DNA from 2 places in the Streptosporangium sp. NPDC005286 genome. Region 2 is predicted to be linked to the other one. Evidence: riboswitches for the same ligand, from Rfam matches in the RefSeq annotation. Region 2 holds a riboswitch; the other holds the start of a gene.
What was found. A riboswitch is a leader RNA that binds a small molecule or an ion and turns the genes downstream of it on or off. The one in region 2 is predicted to bind glycine.
Positions count from the first base shown of each region.

Region 1: linked by a shared signal. The riboswitch ahead of gcvP (aminomethyl-transferring glycine dehydrogenase) and the one ahead of gcvT (glycine cleavage system aminomethyltransferase GcvT) in region 2 are both predicted to bind glycine.

Region 1 covers NZ_JBEXGU010000121.1:20,366-23,758, forward strand. Annotated here, with positions in the region: gene ABZU75_RS32740 (MerR family transcriptional regulator) at 1-486, shown strand, start outside; gene ABZU75_RS32745 (bifunctional nuclease family protein) at 566-1,036, shown strand; gene ABZU75_RS32750 (MerR family transcriptional regulator) at 1,181-1,801, shown strand; glycine riboswitch at 1,817-1,909, shown strand; gene gcvP (aminomethyl-transferring glycine dehydrogenase) at 2,092-3,393, shown strand, end outside.
Region 2 covers NZ_JBEXGU010000079.1:29,620-33,012, reverse strand. Annotated here, with positions in the region: gene ABZU75_RS26130 (aldehyde dehydrogenase family protein) at 1-13, shown strand, start outside; gene ABZU75_RS26125 (3-oxoacyl-ACP reductase) at 19-783, shown strand; gene ABZU75_RS26120 (gamma-glutamyl-gamma-aminobutyrate hydrolase family protein) at 923-1,618, shown strand; glycine riboswitch at 1,697-1,795, shown strand; glycine riboswitch at 1,798-1,882, shown strand; gene gcvT (glycine cleavage system aminomethyltransferase GcvT) at 1,923-3,014, shown strand; gene gcvH (glycine cleavage system protein GcvH) at 3,011-3,393, shown strand, end outside.

The sequences.
Region 1 (3,393 bases), on a different contig from region 2:
AGCGAGCAGCGTGATCGCTACCTGCCGCTGCGCGTGATCAAGGATCACCTGGAGGCGGCCGACCGCGAGGAGCGCCCGGCGGCCCGGCCGCGCGCCGTCCCCGACGACGCGCCCCCCGAGGTCCGCCTCACCCGCGAGGAGTTCCTCGCCGCCGCCGAGCTCGACGAGGAGACCCTCACCGAGCTGGAGGACTACGGTCTGCTGGCCGCCGTGGCCCGCTACTACGACGCCGAGGCACTGGTCGTGGCCCGCAGTGTGGGCGCCCTGGCCGCCTTCGGCCTGCGTGCCCGCCACCTGCGGGCGGTCAAGGCCGCCGCGGAACGCGAGGCGGGGCTGGTGGAACAGGCGGTCGCCCCGCTGCTGCGCCGTCGCGGCCCCGGCGCGATCGACCAGGCGGACGAGACGGCGAGGGAGATCTCCGGTCTCCTGCTGGAATTGCACGCCTCGTTGCTGCGTTCCGGAGTCCGTGGGGCACTGGGCCGGTGAGAGCCTGACCAGGCACTCGTACCCCCACGAGTGTTACGTTGAACAAACCGGTCGGAATCCAGCGAAGACGGAGCAGCCCGTGTTGCAGATGGAGGTCGTGGGCGTTCGAGTTGAAATGCCCTCCAACCAGCCGATCGTCCTGCTGAAAGAGACGCATGGGGAGCGTTACCTACCTATCTGGATCGGCATGACGGAAGCCACGGCGATCGCCATGGCCCAGGCCGAGGAACCACCACCCCGGCCACTCACCCATGACCTGTTCCGGGACGTGCTCGAAGGGCTCGGAGTCAGGTTGAACACTGTCAACATCGTCGCTTTACGCGACGGCATCTTCTTCGCGGATCTCGTGTTCTCCAACGGGGTCGAGGTGAGCGCGCGTCCTTCCGACTCGATCGCCTTGGCACTTCGCACCGGTGCACGTATCTTCGCGAGTGAGGATGTGGTACGGGAGGCAGGGGTGATCATCCCTGACGACCAGGAGGACGAGGTGGAGAAGTTCAGGGAGTTCCTTGACACGATCACGCCCGAGGACTTCGGCCGCGCGGGGTAGGAATTTCGGTGCATTTACGCTTCACGACGCGCCGGGTGGGGTCGTTGACTGGACTTGGCCCCAGTCCTACGGTGCAAGTGAAACCTGCGGTCGTGCGTAAACCCCCAGATCAGGCCGTGGGATGAGAGAAAGCCGGAGGTCCGCGTGGCGGTCAGCAGCGGCGAGGGTAGAAACGCCGACCAGGATGACCCGGAACGGCGCCAGTCGGCACGTCAGCGCGCGGGTGAAGAGGGTCTGCTGTTCGACGGGCAACCGGTGAAAGTGCCCGCCGACATCGGCTACAGGGGGCCGACGGCCTGTTCGGCGGCAGGAATCACCTACCGGCAACTCGACTACTGGGCGCGCACCGGCCTGGTCGAGCCCACCGTGAGAGCCGCCCACGGCTCCGGCTCCCAGCGGCTGTACGGCTTCCGTGACATTCTGGTCCTCAAGGTTGTCAAGCGCCTTCTCGACACCGGTGTCTCCCTCCAGCAGATCCGCATCGCCGTGCAGCACCTGCGGGAGCGGGGCGTCAACGACCTGGCCCAGATCACTCTGATGAGCGACGGGGTGAGCGTCTACGAGTGCACCTCGCCGGACGAGGTCATCGACCTGCTCCAGGGGGGCCAGGGAGTCTTCGGTATCGCGCTGGGACGGGTGTGGCAGGAGGTGGAGGGCTCTCTCGCGGATCTTCCCGGCGAACGCGCGGAGTCGGGCGGGGGCCCTTTAGGCGATCATCAGGCCGATGAGTTGGCCCGTCGTCGCAGAGCACGACGAACCGGGTAAACTCGGACTCGCCATTGACCCTGTGCGGGAGAGACCCCGACCGCGATCGGGGCGCCGAAGGAGCAACCTCCCCGGAATCTCTCAGGCACCCTGTACCGCACGGACGAGGCAACTCTGGAAAGCAGACGTGCCCGCCAGGTGCGTCTCACCGACGGTGCAAGCCTCCCGGCAAGGGCAGGTGAAGCTCTCAGGTAGCGACCACGTCGTGATGACAGTCGTGATGACAGAGGGGGAGAACCGGCATATGTCCGCGCCCAGCACCGGTCTCCACCCCGCCCGAGAGGCTTCTCATGACCGATCTGTCATCGCTCAGCGAACTCGCCCCTCCGCCGTTCGCGACCCGTCACATCGGGCCCGACGACGCCGACCAGACCCGCATGCTGGAGGCGGTCGGATTCGCCTCCGTCGCCGACCTGGTCGCGGTGGCCGTGCCCGAGGCGATCCGCTCCTTCGCCCGGCTGGGTCTGCCCCCGGCGGCAGGGGAGTCCGAGGCCCTCGCCGAGCTGCGGGTCCTCGCCGGGCGTAACACCGTGCTCACCTCGATGATCGGCCTGGGCTACCACGACACGATCACCCCGGGTGTCATCCGCCGCAACCTCCTGGAGAACCCGGGCTGGTACACCGCGTACACGCCCTACCAGCCGGAGATCTCCCAGGGCCGGCTGGAGGCCCTGATCAACTTCCAGACCGTCGTCTCCGACCTGACCGCCCTCGACGTCGCGGGGGCCTCCCTGCTGGACGAGGCCACCGCCGCGGCCGAGGCGATGACCCTGGCCCGCCGCGCGGGCCGCACCTCGTCGAAGGTGTTCGTGGTCGACGCCGACGCGCTGCCGCAGACCAAGGCGGTGTTGCGCACCCGTGCCGAGCCGCTCGGCATCGAGCTGGTCGAGAGCGACTTCACCGGAGGGCTCCCCGACTGCTTCGGCGTGCTCGTGCAGTACCCCGGCGCCAGCGGCAGGATTCGCGACTTCCGCGCCATCGCCGACGCCGCCCACGCGTGCGGTGCCCAGGTGGTCGCCGCCGCCGACCTGCTCGCCCTCACCCTCCTGGCCGCGCCGGGCGAGCTCGGCGCCGACATCGCGGTCGGCTCCTCGCAGCGCTTCGGCGTCCCCCTCGGCTTCGGCGGTCCGCACGCCGCCTACATGGCGGTCCGTGACGGCCTCCAGCGCCAGCTGCCCGGCCGCCTGGTCGGCGTCTCCCAGGATGTCGAGGGACGTCCCGCCTACCGGCTCGCGCTCCAGACCCGCGAGCAGCACATCCGCCGGGAGAAGGCCACCAGCAACATCTGCACCGCGCAGGTGCTGCTCGCCGTGATCGCCGGCATGTACGCCGTCTACCACGGCCCCGAGGGCCTGCGCAGGATCGGCCGCCGCATCCACCGGCACGCCGTCGTGCTCGCCGAGGGGCTGCGCCAGGGCGGCGTCGAGGTGGTCCACGACACCTTCTTCGACACCGTGCTCGCCCGCGTGCCCGGACGTGCCGCCGGAGTCGTCGCCGCGGCCCGGGAGAACGGCGTCAACCTGCGCCTGGTCGACGCCGACCACGTGGGCGTCACCTGCGACGAGAGGACCGAGGTTCTCCATCTGGAGCAG
Region 2 (3,393 bases):
TTCCGAGGAGTAGAAGCGATGCTGCGTTTGCAGGACCGGGTGGCCGTCATCACCGGCGCCGGTAGCGGGATCGGCCTGGCCACCGCGCGCCGGTTCGCCGAGGAGGGCGCCCGCGTCGTGTGCGTGGACCTGGACGAGACGACCGGCGCGGCGGCCGCGGCCGAGGTCGGCGGCCTGTTCGTGAAGGCCGACGTGACCAGCGAGGACGACGTCGTCCGGATGTTCCAGACCGCGTTCGACAGCTACGGCAGCGTGGACATCGCGTTCAACAACGCGGGCATCTCACCGCCGGAGGACGACTCGATCCTGGAGACCGGCATCGACGCCTGGCGCCGGGTCCAGGAGGTCAACCTCACCTCCGTCTACCTGTGCTGCAAGCACGCCATCCCGTACATGCGGCGGCAGGGCAAGGGGTCGATCATCAACACCGCGTCGTTCGTGGCCGTGATGGGCTCGGCGACCAGCCAGATCTCCTACACCGCCTCCAAGGGCGGGGTACTGGCGATGTCGCGCGAGCTGGGCGTGCAGTTCGCCCGCGAGGGCATCCGGGTCAACGCGCTCTGCCCCGGCCCGGTCAACACCCCGCTGCTGCAGGAGCTGTTCGCCAAGGACCCCGAGCGGGCACAGCGCCGCCTGGTGCACATCCCGATCGGCCGCTTCGCCGAGGCGACCGAGATCGCCGCCGCGGTGGCGTTCCTCGCCTCGGACGACGCGAGCTTCGTCACCGGCGCGGAGTTCCTGGTGGACGGCGGCATCTCGGGCGCCTACGTCACGCCACTCTGACCGCTCCCGGCCATCTCCGCCCCCGCCACCTTCGCGACCGGCGGTGGCGGGATTTGCCCAGGCCATACCCTGGCCCCGATAACGTGCGAGGACGTGGGCGGATGTCCCATGTCCCCGGCGTCCGCGTGAGAAAGAGATCATGTCCCGTCCCGTCATCGGCATCACCTGCTACGTCGAGCCCGCGAGGTTCACCGTCTGGGAGACGACCACCGCGCTGCTGCCGTACGACTACGTCGACCACGTGGCCCGCGCGGGCGGGCAGCCGGTGATCCTGCCGCCCGCGGGCGACCCCGCGACGCTCGTGGAGCGCCTGGACGGGCTGATCCTGGCCGGCGGCGGGGACGTCGGCCCGGAGCGGTACGGGCAGGAGCCGCACGAGCGGACCGGCTACGTCCGGCCGTTCCGCGACGACGCCGAACTGGGACTGGTCCGGGCGACGCTGGAGCGGGACCTGCCCTTCCTCGGCATCTGCAGGGGCATGCAGATCCTGAACGTCGCCCTCGGCGGCGGCCTCCACCAGCACCTGCCCGACGTGGTGGGCCACCAGGGGCACGCCCCGGCCCCCGGCAGCTACGGCAGGATGCCGGTGCGGCTCGCCCCCGGCAGCCTGACCTCGAAGGTCTTCGGGACCGAGACCGTGGACGTGGCCCACTACCACCACCAGGCCGTTGACCTGCTCGCCGAGGGCCTGACCGTGACCGCCCACGCCGAGGACGGCACGGTGGAGGCCGTGGAGGTGGAGGATCATCCGTTCGCCCTCGCCGTCCAGTGGCATCCCGAGACCGACGACGAGTCGGCCCTGTTCGAGGCACTGGTCCGGCACACCCGCCGCTGAGTGATTCGTGAAGGCCGGTGCGCGCCCGGGGATTTCGCTCGGCCGGTGCGGGCGGTTAGGCTGGCCTGCGACACCGATGAACCCCGCGCGGGAGAGTGTCCTGACATCCAGGCCAGGACCCCTGAAGGAGCAAGCCCTCCCCGCGAACCTCTCAAGGCAAAGGACCGTGCGGGTAGGTGCCTCTGGAAAGCAGGTCCCACGACCTCGCCGAAGGTGAAAGTCCGGTAAAACCCGGATGAAACTCTCAGGCACCAATGACAGAGGGGGAGGATGATCTCATCTGTCCCTTGTCTGAGGTGCGAACATGTCCCGACCTACGCCGCTGCGCGGCGTGCACGAGTCCCTCGGCGCGACGCTGACCGACTTCGCGGGCTGGCTGATGCCGCTCCGCTACGGCAGCGAGTCCGCCGAGCACAACGCGGTCCGCCAGGCGGCCGGCCTGTTCGACCTCTCCCACATGGGTGAGATCTTCGTGACCGGCCCGCAGGCCGCCGAGGCCCTCGACTACGCGCTGGTCGGCCACCTCTCCGCGCTGGCGCCCGGCCGCGCCCGCTACACGATGATCGTCGACGCCGGGGGCGGCGTGCTGGACGACCTGATCGTCTACCGGCTGGCCCCCGAAGAGTTCATGGTCGTCGCCAACGCCTCCAACTACCCCCGGGTGGCCGCCGAGCTGACCGAGCGCGCCAAGGACTTCGACGCCGCGGTGCGGGACCGCTCCGAGGAGTACGCGCTGGTCGCCGTCCAGGGGCCGCGCTCGGTGGAGATCCTGAGCACTCTCACCGACGCCGACCTGGACGGGCTCGGGTACTACGCGGGCCTGCCCGCCGTGGTGGCCGGACACGAGGTCCTCGTCGCCCGCACCGGATACACCGGCGAGGACGGCTTCGAGCTGTTCGTCGCGGCCTCGGCGGCGGAACCCCTCTGGACCGCCCTCACCGAGGCGGGCGCACCGCACGGGCTGGTCCCCGCCGGCCTGTCCGCGCGCGACACCCTCCGGCTGGAGGCGGGCATGCCGCTCTACGGCAACGAACTCTCCGCGGACCTCACTCCGTTCGACGCCGGGCTCGGCCGTGTGGTGAGGTTTGACAAGCCGGGCGACTTCGTCGGCCGGGCCGCCCTCGAACCGCTCAGGGACGTCCCGCCGGCCCGTCGTCTGGTCGGCCTGGTCGCGAGCGGCCGCAGGGTGCCCCGGCACGGGTATCCGGTGGTGGTCGCCGATGACGGCACGGTCGCCGGGGAGGTCACCAGCGGGGCGCCCTCCCAGACACTGGGCAGGCCCATCGCCATGGCCTACGTGGACAGCGGCCTGTCGTCGGGGCTGGCCGTCGACATCCGGGGCAGCCGCGAGCCGGTCGAGGTCGTCGAACTGCCTTTCTACAGGAGGAAAAAATGAGCAGCATTCCCGAGGACCTGCACTACACCAAGGAACACGAGTGGATCGGCGGCGTCGACGACGGCCTGACCCTCACCGTGGGCATCACCGCCTACGCCGCCGAGGCGCTGGGCGACGTGGTCTACGTGCAGGTACCCGAGGTAGGCGCGTCGATCGCCACCGGTGACGCCGTCGGCGAGGTCGAGTCGACCAAGTCGGTGAGTGACATCTTCGCACCGGTCACCGGCGAGGTCGTGGAGGTCAACCAGGCGGTCGTGGACGACCCCTCGCTGGTCAACAGCGACTCCTACGGCGACGGCTGGCTGTTCCGGGTACGTCTTGAGGGCTCCGCCGACGACCTGCTGTCGCCGGAGGAGTACACCGCGCTCACCTCGGGTGA